Regions from separate parts of the Methylocystis sp. IM3 genome, predicted to be linked through region 3. Evidence: predicted binding sites of a transcription regulator. Region 3 holds the regulator's gene; each other region holds the start of a gene.

The links. Region 3 encodes PhoB, which activates phosphate uptake and scavenging genes when phosphate is short. Its sites were predicted from a motif close to TGTCATNNANCTGTCAT; they were not measured.
Region 1: WOC76_RS11255 (DUF47 domain-containing protein) is a predicted target of PhoB. The motif match lies at 2,316-2,332, and genes of this name have one in related genera.
Region 2: WOC76_RS03645 (pyruvate kinase) is a predicted target of PhoB. The motif match lies at 2,926-2,942, and genes of this name have one in related genera.
Region 4: WOC76_RS14090 (DUF2794 domain-containing protein) is a predicted target of PhoB. The motif match lies at 2,047-2,063, and genes of this name have one in related genera.

The regions. Positions count from the first base shown of each region.
Region 1 is NZ_JBBPBZ010000002.1:1,913,751-1,917,603, forward strand. It holds gene WOC76_RS11230 (HAD family hydrolase) at 1-109, shown strand, start outside; gene WOC76_RS11235 (class I SAM-dependent methyltransferase) at 121-849, shown strand; gene WOC76_RS11240 (ETC complex I subunit) at 1,035-1,346, shown strand; tRNA gene WOC76_RS11245 (tRNA-Arg) at 1,359-1,435, shown strand; gene WOC76_RS11250 (DUF2865 domain-containing protein) at 1,522-2,265, shown strand; gene WOC76_RS11255 (DUF47 domain-containing protein) at 2,368-3,012, shown strand; gene WOC76_RS11260 (inorganic phosphate transporter) at 3,023-3,853, shown strand, end outside.
Region 2 is NZ_JBBPBZ010000002.1:401,093-404,945, reverse strand. It holds gene WOC76_RS03655 (hypothetical protein) at 566-838, shown strand; gene WOC76_RS03650 (beta-galactosidase) at 890-2,857, opposite strand; gene WOC76_RS03645 (pyruvate kinase) at 3,020-3,853, shown strand, end outside.
Region 3 is NZ_JBBPBZ010000002.1:143,286-147,138, forward strand. It holds gene WOC76_RS02425 (aspartate aminotransferase family protein) at 1-3, opposite strand, end outside; gene WOC76_RS02430 (GcrA family cell cycle regulator) at 461-1,006, shown strand; gene phoB (phosphate regulon transcriptional regulator PhoB) at 1,037-1,783, opposite strand; gene phoU (phosphate signaling complex protein PhoU) at 1,780-2,511, opposite strand; gene pstB (phosphate ABC transporter ATP-binding protein PstB) at 2,525-3,307, opposite strand; gene pstA (phosphate ABC transporter permease PstA) at 3,309-3,853, opposite strand, start outside.
Region 4 is NZ_JBBPBZ010000002.1:2,477,289-2,481,141, reverse strand. It holds gene htpG (molecular chaperone HtpG) at 1-1,676, opposite strand, end outside; gene WOC76_RS14090 (DUF2794 domain-containing protein) at 2,126-2,542, shown strand; gene WOC76_RS14085 (Bax inhibitor-1/YccA family protein) at 2,600-3,370, opposite strand.

The sequences.
Region 1 (3,853 bases), 1.8 Mb from region 3:
CGTCAGCAACGGTTTTCTCAGTCGCGAGAGCCTGGCGCCCTATGATCCCGACGTGTTGCTGGATAAGTTTACCGACTTTGTCCCCTGGGCAATCGACGATCGCAGGTAAGAAGAGGAACCATGAGCACGCAACAATCGGCGCATGAGACAGAGCTGCGGACTCTCAACAACATCGCTCTCGCTGGGCGGCCGGACGCCAACGCCAACCGCGCCTTGGTGGAATACACATTCTCCGTCGTCCGCCGGTATTTCAAACCGGGCTCCATACTGGAGCTGGGGCCGGCGGAAGGCATAATGACCGATCTGCTCGTCACGCTGAATCAGCCGCTCACGCTCGTCGAAGGGTCGGAGGCTTTCTGCAATCAGATCAGGGCGCGGCATCCTGGCCTGACGGTCGTTCATTCGCTGTTCGAGGGTTTCACGCCGCAGAACAAGTTCGACAACATTCTCATGGGCCATGTTCTCGAGCACGTCGAAAATCCGGTTGACATTCTGAAAAAGGCTCGGTCCTGGCTTGCGCCCGGCGGCAGGATCCTCGCGGCCGTTCCGAACAGCCGCTCCCTCCATCGGCAGGCGGCTGTTTTGATGGGGCTTCTTCCTTTCGAGGAGGCGCTCAATGAATCGGATACGCGCCAGGGCCACCGCCGGGTTTACAATCCCGAAACTTTCAGGCGGGATTTCAATGAGGCCGGCCTGGAGATCGAAGTGTTCGGCGGCTATTGGATCAAGCCGGTCTCGAATGCGCAGATCGAGGCAAGCTGGAGCGAGGCCATGCTGTCGAGCTTCATGAAACTCGGCGAACGCTATCCCGATATCGGGGCGGAGATTTACATCATCGCCAAAGCTTGATCCGCGGCCAATGGAGGCTCGCGGCCAGCGCAAGGCCCTCGCGCCGCAAGGCGGGCGCAGGGCTGGGCGGCGAAAATCGGGTTGAAAAATCTCCTCGGCCGATTACGAAGGGGGCGAGGGGTTTTCGCCTCGGCGGGGCAAGACCGGGCGGCGCCCGCCGCTTTCGAACAAAGCAAGAGGTTGAAATGACGGCTCGTATCTATCGCCAGTCTCCGAGCGTGACCCAGTCGGGACCGGGATCGGACAAGCCCTGGCGGCTCGATTTCGATCTCGAATCGCCGCGCTCCATCGAGCCGCTGATGGGCTGGACCAGCTCTGCGGACATGAAGCAGCAGATTCGCCTGCGCTTCGTCACCAAGGAAGAGGCCGTGGCCTATGCCGAGCGGACCGGCATTCCCTACCGGGTCGAGGAGCCCAAGCCGGACAACGCCTCGCGCCGCACGGCGTCCTACTCCGACAATTTCCGCACGAATCGCATAGGCTTGTGGACGCACTGAGAGACGGCGTCCGGCCCCGTAGCTCAGCTGGATAGAGCAACCGCCTTCTAAGCGGTAGGTCACAGGTTCGAATCCTGTCGGGGTCGCCAGCGCGACGCGCGCTTCTCCACAAATGACATATTCGCGCGCTCAACTCGGGCAAAGCCGGGCGGGCTGCTGAAAGGGAAGGGCGAGGATGCGGGACCGTCTTGCGGTCTTCCTGGCGCTGGGGCTCGCGCTGTCTTTTGCACCCGCGCCGGGCGCGGCGCAGGGCCTGCTCGAATTCCTCTTCGGCCCCGATCCGACGCCGCAGCAGGCGGCGCCCCGTCCGCGCGAATCGGCTCCCAGCCGCCGCGCCGGGGCGCCAGGGTCCGGAGGCGCCAGACCGGGCGCGGGCTTCGCCTCCGATCCCGGCGCCGGCGGCTTTTGCGTGCGCACCTGCGACGGCTATTTCTTCCCGCTGATCAAATCGACCCGCGCCACGCGCCAGCAGTCCTGTCAGCTTGCCTGTCCCTCGGCGGCCATGGACGTCTATGACGGTTCGACGATCGAGAGCGCCCGGAACCGCAAGGGCCAGCGCTATTCCGCCTTGCCCCGCGCCTTCGCCTTCCGCGACAAGGCGTCCGGCGACTGCGTCTGCAATGATCCGGGAAGCGCCGAAGCCTATTCCGAACGCGCCTCGAAAGACGACCCCACGCTGCAAAACGGCGACATCCTCGTCGAGACGGACGGCGCCTTCGTCTATAGCGGCTCGAAACTCGTGCCGCTCGGCGAGGCCGCCGTCTCGTCCAATCTCCGCAACCGCCTGCGCGCCATGCTGCGCCGCAGCCCGATGACGCCGCCCGTCCTCACCGGAACCATCGCGCCGGCGCCGCCGGCTCTCGAGATCAGCAAGGACGATCAGGCCGGCGTTGCGGCCGCGCGACAGGCGGCGCCTTGATTTCCTGCTTTACAGAAAGCCGGGGCGCGGCTATCCCGCCGGGGCCTTTCGTGACGTTTTTGTGACAAGGCGAGGGTCGTCGGCTCAACGTGGGGGGCGCAAATGCTGTCGTGGTTCCAGGCCCTGATGCCGCGAGAAGAAGGATTTTTCGACCTCTTCGAGCGCCATGCCGAGACGCTCGTGGCCGGCGCCGGGGCGCTGCGCCGGATGCTCGACGGCGGCGAGGGCTATCTGAGCTGCTGCCAGGAAATCCGCCGGCAGGAACACGCCGCCGACGATATCACCCGCGAGGCGCTGCTGGCCGTTCGCCGCACCTTCATCACGCCCTTCGACCGCAGCGACATTCGCGACCTCATCGTGGCGATGGACGACACGATCGACCAGATGCACCAGACGGCGAAAGCGACGCAGCTCTACGAGGTTCGGGAGTTCGACGCCTCGATGCGCCGCATCGGCGACATCATCGTCCAGTCGGCCGAGCTGACGCGCAACGCCCTGCCGCTCCTGCGCGCCATGAGCCAGAACGCCGCCAAGCTCAACGCCTTCAGCGAGGAAATCACCCGCATCGAGGACGAGGCCGACGCCATCCACGATCATGGCCTCAAAGAGCTCTTCCGCCTGCATCGCACGAGTGACCCGATGGCTTTCGTCGTGGGGTCGGAGCTTTACGGCCATCTGGAAAAGGTGGTCGACGGCTTCGAGGATGTCGCCAACCGGGTGACGGGCATCGTCATCGAGCATAGCTGAAAGGTTCAGCATGGCCGACGCACCGCTTCTCCTTTACGCGTTGATCGCGGTCGCGCTGGCCTTCGACTTCCTGAACGGCCTGCACGACGCCGCCAATTCCATCGCCACCATCGTTTCGACGCGCGTGCTGCGGCCGCAATACGCCGTCTTCTGGGCGGCCTTCTTCAATTTCGTGGCCTTTCTGTTCTTCGGCCTCCATGTGGCGCAGACAGTGGGCTCGGGCATCATCTCGCCGCAGATCGTCGACGACAAGGTCATCTTTGGCGCGCTGATGGGCGCGATCTCCTGGAACGTCATCACCTGGGCGCTCGGCATCCCCTCGTCGAGCTCTCACGCGCTCGTCGGCGGCCTTGTCGGCGCCGGCGTCGCCAAGACCGGAACAAGCGCGATCGTCTGGAGCGGCCTCCTCAAGACCGGCTCGGCGATCGTTCTCTCGCCGGCGCTCGGCTTCGTTCTGGCGCTGCTGCTGATTCTCGCGGTTTCCTGGATTTTTGTGCGCCGCACGCCGCTCGCGGTCGATACGCTGTTTCGGTCGCTACAATTCGTTTCCGCCTCGCTTTACTCGCTCGGACACGGCGGCAATGATGCGCAGAAGACGATGGGGGTCATCGCCGTACTGCTCTATTCGCATGGCGTCTATGGCGGCGACTTCAAGGTGCCGTTCTGGGTGGTGCTGACCTGCCAGGCGGCGATGGGACTGGGCACGCTCTTCGGCGGCTGGCGGATCGTTCACACCATGGGCTCGAAGATCACGCGGCTGACGCCGATGCAGGGCTTTTGCGCCGAGACAGGCGGCGCGATCACCCTATTTCTTGCGACGGGCCTCGGCATTCCGGTGTCG
Region 2 (3,853 bases), 260 kb from region 3:
ATGAGATCGACGACGTCAGCCTCATTCGATGAACAGCGCTTTGCCCGAGATCGGCAGGCGCAGGTCGAGAATCGACATTGGCTAGGCCGCCTCCTTTGCCGGTCTCACGGCCATTGAAGTCGAAAAACGCACTGAATTCAATTGGAATGGCTGCAGCAGGGCTCCGCTACCTCTGGTACTCCCAGAGTTTCGATTCGCGAAAAAAGGAGAAACCCCTCCACCCTTGCTGAGACCTTGCTGAAAAATTTTTGCTCGGAGAAATTCCTGTAAATACAATATACTAATCGCTTCAGTGCCGCGACTGAAAATCGCAGTGTCGGTGGTTCGATTCCGCCCCTGGGCACCATCCTCCTTGCAATCCCTGCTTCTCACCCAGCGGCTCGACGCCCCTGCGTAACCGCGCCCGCGAATATCCCGCGCGGCGACGCTCTCGCGGGTTTGGCAAAAGGCGCGCTTTTCGGGTAATTTACCGCATGAGCCAACCAGAACGCCGTTTTCGGCGTATCCCTGCGGCGCAACTAGCGCCCGCGGCCATCCGGACCCATGTCCGACGCAGAGAGAGGGGATGATGGACCGACAGGAGAAAATGCTCACTGAGGCTTTGGCCAATGTCGACGACTTCGGCGACATCGCCCCGGCCCATGTGCAGGACCCGATGACAATGGTGCTTCGCCAGAGGGCGCTTCTGGCGGATTTGATGCGCTGGGACGATTATCGGGGCCGTTACGTGCTGACGGGCACCGGGCGGCGTCGCCTCACGGCGCGCCATCACACGCCAAGCGCGGTCGTTCCGTTTCGGAAGGGCCAGGAAAAGAGAAACAAGGCCAAGGAGGCCTGAAGATCGCCCGGCGGCGCCATGCCGCCGTTTCAACATGCCGCCGCCGACCTGTTACGGCGACTCGGCGCTCCGGCGACAGACCGCGACGCCGCAGGGCTCCAGAACCCTCTCCCCGAGGAGAAGGACCGCGCCCGTCAGGAGCGGGCCAATATCGACCGGTTGCGGGCCATAGTTGAAAATATGCCGCCACGGGCCATTGTCCCGGATTCGAATGTCTCGGTGCAACTGAACGCCGGCGAGACCCGCGGCGGCGAGGCAGCGTCGCAGAACGTCGTCGACGAGAGCCTCGTCGGGCCATCCGGCGAGATAAAAATGCTTTCCGCTGCGCGCCAGCGCCGTCCCCCCGTCGGCGCCCGCCGCTTCGGCCGTCACGCCCTCCGCAAGGACGAGTTTTTCTCTCCAGCGCAGCAGCGACCCCCTCGCCTTCTCGACCGGCACTGAGGCGCCCGGCCGCAAGCTTTCCACGCGCGTGACCGTCACGTCGACAAGCTCGCGAAACCGGTCCGGCGGCAGCCTCGGCGGGATCTGGAAATCCGCCGTTTTCGAGCCCGAACGGGGTCCGAGAAGAACTGCTGCGCCCGATCGCCGCAGGGCGCCGACAAGCGCGGGGTCTGCCCGAAACAATCCGGGCGCCAGCACGAAGGCGCGGTTTGCGATCGCCTCGGCGGAAGCCGGGACGACATCGATCGAAAGACCCGCCCGCCGCAGCCCCCGATAAAAAGCGAAAACGAGTTCGAAGTAGGAAAAATCCTCTCCCTGCGGCTCGATATCCCAGGCCCAGACGCTCTCGTAATCGAAGACGAGGGCGACATCCGCGCGCGATGCGGTCACGGGGCCGAGAGTTTCCAGCTCGCGGGCGACGCGCGCCGCTTCGTCGAGGGCTGGCGCCGGCTGGCTGTCGGGCAAGAGCAGGCCTTCGTGCATTTGCTCCTGGGCGAAAGGCGCCTGCCGCCAGCGAAAATAGCTGACGACCTCGGCGCCGGCCGCGAAAGCCTCATGCGTCCAGAGCCTGACCGCGCCCGCCGCCGGCGCCGGATTCCACGGCGCCCAGTTCACGGCGCCCGGCTGCTGCTCCATCACCCAGAAACGGCCGCGCCCGCAGCCGCGATAAAGATCGTGATGGAAAGCCTGATAATCCGGGTCGCCCACGCGCATGTAGCGCAGCTTGAACTCCTCGCTGTTGCGGCTGCGTTCGAGAAAGCCGAGCGGATAGCTGTCCCACGCCGCGGCGTCGAGGTCGTCTCCGACCTTGTGGTGATCGAAGGCGGTGAAGGAGCCCATGAAATTGTGCAGGATCGCGCGCCCCGGCGACAGCCGACGCAAAATCTCCGCCTGCCGCCGGTTGAAGGCCACGACCTGATCCGACGAGAATCGCTGGAAATCGAGCAGATGCGACGGATTGGCTTCCGTCACCGTCAGATCGGGAAGGTCGATGTCGTCGAAGCCGGAAAGCTCCATCGACCAGAACACATTGCCCCAGGCGCGGTTGAGCGCGTCGATGGTCTCGTATTTGCGACGGCACCAGAGGCTGAAGGCGGCGCGCGCCGCGGCGGAATAGCTTTCGACCGTGTCGTGGCAACCGAATTCATTGTCGGTCTGCCAGGCGACGACCGCCGGGAGCCGCCCGAAATGTTCCGCCAGGGCAGTCACGATGCGGTCGCTTTCCCGCGCATAGCCCTCATGGCTGAAGCAATAATGCCGGCGTGAGCCGAATTTTCTCACGCGGCCGTTGCGATCCACGGCCAGCATGTCCGGCATCTTTGCAACGAGCCACCGCGGCGGCGTCGCCGTCGGCGTTCCGAGCACGATGTCCAGGCCTTCGCCATGCAGGACCTCGATGGCGCGCGCCAGCCAGGCGAAGTCGTACTCGCCCTCCTTGGGCTCGAGCCGCGACCATGCGAACTCGCCGAGCCGGACGATATCGAGCCCCGCCTCCTTCATTCTGCGCGCATCCTCGCGCCAGAGGGAAACAGGCCAGTGCTCCGGATAGTAACAGACGCCGAGGCGTGGTCGTGTCATCTGGACAATCGAAAAAGAGGCCGAGCGTGCGGCGGATTCGGATTCAAGATGCGCATTAGAAACGCCGCATGAAGTCTCCATGACAGGAAAGATCGGGCGGCCACGCTGGCGCGGGATCGGCCTCGTCACAAAATTGCAATGGGCGGGACGGAAAAGAGCGCGATGACGCCTCCCTGTGATCCCTGCGCCGCGGAGCTTCGTCGGTTGCGGGACGATGTGGCGGCGCTGCGTCGGGACGTCGCCGACGGCGGCGCCGCGCGTCTGGCGCAATGGGGGCGCGCCGCCCCGGACGCCCGGCTTGGCAATCTCGCCCATTATCTCGCCTTGCGCAGCCGGGACCTCAGCGCCCTGCAATTGCGGCTCTCCGCCCATGGCCTTTCGTCGCTCGGCCGCAGCGAAGCGGATGTTCTGATTTCGCTCGACGCCGTGCTCGCGACCCTGCGGCGCCTCTGCGGCGAGGAGGCGCCCTACCCCTCGGCCGCCGAACGGCGTGCGGGCGAAGATGCGCTCAACCATGCCTGCGCGCAGGTTTTCGGCGAGTCGGACGATCCGCGCCGCACGCGCATCATGGCCACGCTGCCGAGCGAGGCCGCCGACGATCCGCGGCTCGTCGAAGAGCTGCTGCGGGCCGGGATGGATTGCGCGCGGATTAACTGCGCCCATGACGACAGGCTGGCATGGGAGCGCATGATCGAAAACATTCGCGCCGCCGCGCAGCGGCTCTCTCGCCCGTGCCCGATCCTCATGGACATTGCCGGACCCAAGCTCAGGATCGCCGACGTGCAGGCGCCCGAGAAGTATCGCCTGCATCAGGGCGAGCGGCTGCGCCTCGTAAGGCGCCTCGCTGGCGACGAGGGTCCGGTTTCCTTTTCGATCAACATGCCCGAGGTCGTCTCGCAACTCGGGGCCGGCTCGAAAATCGCCTTCGACGACGGAAAGGCGCTCGGAAAGGTCGTCGCCGTCGAGGGCGCGGACGCGGTCGAAATCGAAATCGTC
Region 3 (3,853 bases):
CAAAACCAAGCTCCAAGCCCACGGGAGCGGCCCGCGGCCGGACCCCAAAAACAAAGCGCCGCCCTTTTTGAGGGCGGCAAACTGTAGTCTTTATTCTATGCGCGCAAGCGCCTTCGGTCAAATCCCGCCACGGGGGCGCGAGGCCGCCTGGATCGGCCGCGCTGTAGACTTTCACAGGCGAACTCTTTGTGAAAAACGCCTTGCAGGTGTGGCTCCAGCGACTCACCCGCGCCGGAAAGCGCACGAAACCCTGTTGAGAACGCCCCCATCTGCTTGCCAGCGACTCGCGCCCGTGATTCAAAAGGACCGTCAGTTTTTGCCGATGCGGGACGCGTTTTTCGCCCGCATGGCGCTTCTCGAGTTTTCGACGCGGGTCTCATCGACGCCGGTTGTCCCGGCGCAGCGACGGATAGTCGATTCCGTTGACGGCCGCTTCGAACAGACCGCTTGGAGGTCAAAAATGTCTTGGACCGAGGAACGGGTCGAGCTGTTGCGCAAGCTTTGGGGCGACGGCCTGAGCGCGAGCCAGGTGGCGGCGGAGCTTGGACCCGGCATCACACGCAACGCGGTCATCGGCAAGATTCATCGGCTCGGCCTCGCGGAGCGCGCCAAGACGGCGGCCGCCCCGCGTCCCCGCTCGGCGGTGAAGGGAGCCGCTGCTCGTCAACCGGCGCCCGCGCAGATCGTCGCCGCTGCGGCGCCCCGCGCCGGCGGCCATGCCGTTCACGGCAATGTGGCTCTCGCCTATGCGCCGCAGGCCATGGTCGTCGCGCGCGTCGCCCCTGAAGATGTCGTCATTCCCCTGTCGGAGCGCGTGACGCTCATGGAGCTGCGGGAATCGATGTGTCGCTGGCCAATGGGCGATCCGACGACGCCGGAATTCCGCTTCTGCGGCGCGAAGTCGCCGATCGGCGCCGGTCCCTATTGCGCGCATCACTCCCGCGTCGCCTATCAGCCGGCGCAGGATCGCCGTCGCGCCCAGATCAGGGCGCCGCGCTTCGCGTGAGCCTTTGCGAGGGACAGGCGGCGCCGTCCCTCATTCCCGTCCGAAGGTCTCGTCGAAGGAATAGCCCGAGCCGCGCACCGTGCGGATCGGATCTTTCTCGCGTCCGCGGATGAGCGCCTTGCGCAGGCGTCCCACATGAACGTCGACAGTGCGCTCGTCGATTTCGGCCGACATGCCCCAGACGCTGTCGAGAAGCTGCGCGCGGGTGAAGACCCGGCCCGGCTTCTCCATGAGATATTCGAGCAGCCGGAACTCGGTGGGACCGAGATGGATCTCGCGGCCGGAGCGGCGCACGCGCCGCGTCTCGCGGTCGAGGTCGATGTCGCCGGCCGTCAGTTTCGAGGCGACGCGCTCGGGGCGGGCGCGACGCAGCAGCGCGCGCACGCGGGCCATCAGCTCGGGCGTGGAGAAGGGCTTTACGACATAGTCGTCGGCGCCGACGGACAGGCCGCGCACGCGTTCGCCTTCTTCGCCGCGCGCCGTCAGCATGATGATCGGCATGTCGCGCGCGACGTCCCGCGCGCGCAGGCGCCGGCAGATTTCGAGACCCGAGACGCCCGGCAGCATCCAGTCGAGCAACAGGAGATCGGGCGGCGACTCCGCGATGCGAAGCTCCGCCTCGTCGCCATTGTCGACATGCTCGACCTGATAGCCTTCGGCTTCGAGATTGTAGACGAGGAGCGTCGCGAGCGGGATCTCGTCCTCGACGACGAGAATGCGCGGCGGGCGGTCGCCGCGGGCCTCGCGGGCGATGGTCTGGCTGGCGGCGTCGTTCATTGCGGAATGTCTTGCTCCGGGCCGGCCAGGGAGGCGTCGAGGGAGCCGCTGCGGGATTTCGGACGCTCCATCGGCATGGCTTCGCCGGTGACGAGATAGACGACCGTCTCGGAGATATTCGTCGTGTGGTCTCCGATGCGCTCGAGGTTCTTCGAGCAGAAGAGAAGATGCGTGCAGAAGGAAATGTTGCGCGGGTCTTCCATCATGAAGGTCAGGAGGTCGCGAAACACGCTGTCCTCGAGCGCGTCGAGATCGGCGTCGTTCTCCCAGACCGCGCGGGCGCGCTCCACGTCGCGCAGCGCATAGGCGTCGAGCGCGTCCTTGAGCTGCGTCGCGGCGACTTCGTGCATCGACCGCAGGCCGACGATGGCGCGCGGCAGCCGCGCCTCAGTCGCAATTTTCAGCGTGCGCTTGGCGATGTTCTTGGCGAGGTCGCCGATCCGCTCAATGTCGCCGGAGATGCGGATCGCCGCGATGCATTCGCGCAGGTCGATCGCCAGCGGCTGGCGCCGCGCGATGGTGAGCACGGCGTTCTCCTCGATCTCGCGCTGGAGAATGTCGAGACGCGCGTCGCTGGCGACGACGCGCCGGGCGAGCTCCACGTCGAGCATGGACAAGGCGTCCATGGCCTCGGCCAGCATCTTCTCGGCGACGCCGCCCATTTCCGAAATCCGGCGGCCGAGCGCCTCGAGGTCGCGGTCGTAGGACTTGACGATATGTTCGCTCATCGCGTTCCCTTCCTCAACCGAACCGGCCGGTGATGTAATCCTGCGTGCGCTTCTCGCGCGGCTTGTTGAAGACCTCGTCGGTGTCGCCGAATTCGACAAGCTCGCCGAGATACATGAAGGCCGTATAATCCGAAACGCGCACCGCCTGCTGCATGTTGTGGGTGACGATGGCGATCGTGTAATCGGCGGCGAGCTCCTCGATCAGCTCCTCGACTTTCGCGGTGGAGATTGGATCGAGCGCCGAGCAGGGCTCGTCGAAGAGGATTACCTCGGGCTGCACCGCGACGCTGCGCGCGATGCAGAGGCGCTGCTGCTGGCCGCCCGAGAGGCCGAGGCCGCTCGTGTGCAGCTTGTCCTTCACCTCGTCCCAGAGCGCCGCGCCGCGCAACGCCGCCTCGACGCGATCGTCCATCTCGGCGCGCGGCAGCTTTTCGTAGAGGCGGATGCCGAAGGCGATGTTTTCGTAGATCGTCATCGGAAAGGGCGTCGGCTTCTGGAACACCATGCCGACGCGCGCGCGCAGCGCGTTCACGTCCACCGCCGGATCGAGGATGTTCTCGCCGTCGAGCAGCACCTCGCCCTCGGCGCGCTGGCCGGGGTAGAGATCGTACATGCGGTTCAGGACGCGCAGCAGCGTGGACTTGCCGCAGCCCGAGGGACCGATGAAGGCGGTGACCCGGTTCGTCGTGAGCGTGAGCGAGATGTCTTTGAGCGCGCGGGTCTTGCCGTAGAAGAAATCGAGGCCCTTGACCGAAACCTTCGGGGCCGGGGCGTGCGTTTGAGCGGCGGCGTTCATGTCAGGACTTCCTGCGGCCGGCGCTCAGCGCGCGGGCGATGATCGAAAGGGTGAGAACGGCGGCGGTGATGAGCAGCGCGCCTGTCCAGGCGAGCTGCTGCCAGTCCTTGTAGGGTGAGAGCGCGAACTGGAAGATGACGACCGGCAGGCTCGCCATCGGGGCGTTGAGGTCGCTCGACCAGAACTGATTGTTGAGCGCGGTGAAGAGCAGCGGCGCCGTTTCGCCGGAGACGCGGGCGACCGCGAGCAGCACGCCCGTCACGATGCCCGCCTTGGCGGCGCGATAGGAGACGCGCGAGATGATCACGGCGCGCGGCGCGCCGAGGGCGGCCGCCGCCTCGCGCAGCGAGCCGGGGACGAGCAGCAGCATGTCTTCCGTGGTGCGCAGCACGACCGGAATGACGATGAGCGACAGCGCCACGGCGCCTGCAATTCCCGAGAAATGCCCCATCGGCGCGACGATGATCGTATAGACGAAGAGGCCGATGACGATCGACGGCGCGCTGAGCAGAATGTCGTTGACGAAGCGCACCACCGTCGCGAGCT
Region 4 (3,853 bases), 2.3 Mb from region 3:
TCGGCGAGAAGGCGCGCCAGCTGCCGGTCGAGGCCCTTTTCGGAGGCGACGAGACAGGCGGCGCTCTCGGTGAGGCGCGTCGAGACGCGCACATCCTCCACCTCTTCGCCGAGCGTGTCCTTGAGGGCCGCGACCAGCTCGCCGACGTTCTCAGCTTCGGGCGGGGCTTCTTTGGCCGCGTCTTCGACGAGCGGAACGAGGTCGATGTCGGCCTGTCCCTGGGTCACCGACTTGAAGGGCTTGCCCTCGAAGCCGAGCGCGCTCGTGACCCAGAAGGCGTCCACCGCATCGTCGAGCAGCAGCACTTCCACGCCTCTCGCCCGGAACCCCTCGAGCTGCGGACTCGTCGCGAGCCGTTTCGCATCGTCGCCGGTGATGTAATAGATCGCCGTCTGATTCTCGCGCAGATCGGCGACATAGTCCTTGAGCGTGCGGGTCTTGCCTTCGGACGTCGTCGAGGCGAATCGGGCGATCGCGAAGATGCCGTCGCGGCGGCTCGGATCTTCGTGCAGGCCCTCCTTGATGACGGCGCCGAAATTCTCCCAGACCGTGGCGAATTTCTCAGGCTCGTTCTCGGCGAGCTTGCCGAGCTCCTGCAAAAGCCGGGTCGCAACCGCCTTGCCGATCGCGGCGAGGACAGGGCTCTTTTGCGCCATCTCGCGCGAGACGTTGAGCGGAAGGTCGGCGCTGTCCACCACGAGCCGCACGAAACGCAGCCACGCCGGCAGCAGTTCGACGTCACGCGAGATCAGCACGCGGCGCACATAGAGCTTGGACTTGCTCTTGCGGCTCGGCTCGAAGAGATCGAAGGGGCGCGCGCCCGGGACGAAAGCAAGGACCGTATATTCGGTGCGTCCCTCCGCGCGCCAATGCGCGACCAGCGCCGGCTCGTCGAAGGCCCCCGACAGTTGCCGGTAGAAGTCCGTATATTGCTCGGGCGTAATCTCGGATTTGGGCTTGGTCCACAGCGCCACGCCGTCGGCGATGCGTCGGGGCTCCTTGCCCGGCTCCTCGATGAGGTCGATCGGCGTCGAGACCGCGCCGGAATGCTCGCGCACGATGTTCTCGATTCGCCAGGGCTCGAGGAACTCGTCGCTCTCGGCGTTGAGATGCAGCGTGACGCGGGCGCCGACCTGCGGCGCGTCCGCGAGCGCGAGCGGCGCGATCGAATAGGTTCCCTTGCCCTGGGACGACCAGAGCCAGGCCTCGCTCTCGCCGGCCCGGCGGGTGGCCACCTCGACGAGGTCCGCCACCATGAAGACGGAATAGAAGCCGACGCCGAATCGCCCGATCAGCGACGAGCCCTCGGCGGCAGTTTCCTTGCCGAGTTTTTCGAGAAAGGCGCGGGTGCCGGAGTTGGCGATGGCGCCCAGCGCGCTGATGAGCTCCTCGCGCGACATGCCGACGCCATTGTCCGCGACAATGATCTGGCGCTTCGCCTTGTCCAGCGTGACGGTGATCAGCGGCGCGCCCGCTTCAGCCGCGAGCTTCTCGTCGGAAAGCGACTCGTAGCGCAGCTTTTCGCAGGCGTCGGCCGCGTTCGAGATCAGCTCGCGCAAAAATACCTCGCGCTCCGAATAGACGGAGTGCGTCATCAATTCGAGGAGCTGCGCGACATCCGCTTCAAAGCCATACTGGGCGGCTTGCGGCGCTTCGGTAGCAGCGTCGTTCGTCATGGGGTCTCCAAAATCGCGAATCGGCTCCGTGCGAGAGCCCTCTGGCAAGAACACGAACGCGGCCGCCTCGGGCCGCGCAATTTCAAATTCGTCATTCGGGGCGGAAATACAAGGCGTCGGCCCGAAAAGACAGGGTCGGCGCGGGATTGCTCCCGGCCGACCCGTCCATCGCCACGACGTTTGATGACTTGCGGCCGCACGATCCCGGGGGGCTGGGGGGCTGACGAAAACCGGAAAAGCGCGTCCAAGCCTGTCGCGGCAATGAGAGGAGATATTGTCCAAGTGGTTTGACATGCAAGGGGCTCAATGCAGGCGGAATTGTGAAATTTCTTTTTTACGGATAAGCTTAAGATGATGGTTTGTCGCCCTTGCGACAGTGTTGCGACAAGAGGGCTTGCCCTGAGGTCGTCATCGCGCAAACATGACAGAAGACAGCGGGAGAAGTTCGCATGGCGGAGTCGGAGACGACGGAGCCGAGCCGTTCTCGCCCAGCCTTGGTTGTCGTGGCTGGGTCCGGCCACGCGGGGCGGGGCGATCAATCGGGACCATCGGCTCGGGCGCCCGCCCAGGTGTGTTTCGACCGACGCGAGTTGAACCTGCTCTTCAATCTTTACGGCGCGAAGGTCGCGGCCGGCGAGTGGCGGGACTACGCGCTGGACTTCACCCCCGCCAAAGCCGTCTTTTCCATTTTCCGCCGTTCGAGCGAGGCGCCGCTCTACCGGATCGAGAAAAATCCAGAGCTTGCCCGCAAGCAGGGAGCCTATGCCGTCATCGCGGCCTCCGGCCTGGTGATGCGCCGGGGACACGATCTATCCCGCGTGTTGCGCGCGCTCGACCGCGGCCTGCGACTGGTCGGCGCGGAATAGCCAATAAAAAAGCCCCGCGCTTGGGCGGGGCTTTCGGTTTCGTCTGACGTCACTCCGTCAGTCGTTGCGCTGGCCGAAGAGGAACAGCAGCGACTGGAACATGTTGATGAAGTCGAGGTAGAGCGACAACGCGCCGAAGACGCTCTTCTTCTGGGCCACCTCGTAGCCGTCGCCCTCGTAATACATGTCCTTGATGTTCTGCGTATCCCAGGCGGTGAGGCCCGAGAAGATCAGAACGGACAGGATCGAAAGGGCAAACTGAAGGCCGCTCGACTGGAGGAACAGATTGACCAGTCCCGCGATGACGAGACCCCAGACGCCCATCACCAGGAAGGAGCCGAAGGCCGACAGATCGCGCTTCGTCATGTAGCCGTAGATGCTCAAACCGCCGAAGGCCGCCGCCGTGATGAAGAACACGCGGGCGACGGATGCGCCGGTGAAGACCAGCAGCAGCGAGGACATGGACAGGCCCATGACCGCGGAAAAGGCCAGAAACAGGTTCCTCGCCGTGGCGGCCGACATGACGTTGGCGCGCGCGCCCATGATGAAGACGAAGGCGAGCGGCGACAGAATCACGACCCAGCGCAGCGGCGTCGTGAAGAGCATCTGGCCGAAGGGCGACAGCGCCACCAGCTTGCCGCCGACGAACTGCGGGTTCGCCAGCATGAACGTGCCGAGGGCGACGAGGCCCGTCACGGCGAGGCCAAGCGTCATGTAATTATAGACGCCGAGCATATAAGCCCGCAGGCCCTCGTCGATCTCGGCCGTGGTCGACCGGGCGACCCCGCGGCCGTAGCCGAAGCTCGAGTTGCGGTCGTAGTGAGACATAGCGATCCTCTCGATCTCCGAGGCCCAACGGGCGTGCGGATTTTCGCCCTCGCCCGTGGCCTCAACCATTATGGCTTCCAGCAATATGGCTTGGCCCGAATTGGGTGGCAAGGCGGGTGCGGATGAACTCTTGTTAAGGTGGCGCCTTGCTTAACGGCTGGAGTGGCCGGCCCTCGGGCGAATTTGCGCCGCGTTTCGAAAGGCCGCGTCATATCGCTGAGTTCGCACGTGCGAAGGGCCGCTCGCTTGCTCCCGAGACGCTCTGCGGCCCGGCCGGGTCATATGGCGCGCGCCGTCCCATGGGCCGAGGTCAGGGCCCGAGATCCCGACTGCGCGGCATGTTGCAAAGCCGCATAGACGACCGATTGTCGCACCCTTGCTGTACGGGTGGAATACGCTAACATCGAGGAAATGGCGTCGCCCGGTCTCGCCAGGGCGGGGAATTGCGCGGCGCGTGAACCTTTAATCCTGAGAGTCGCGTGT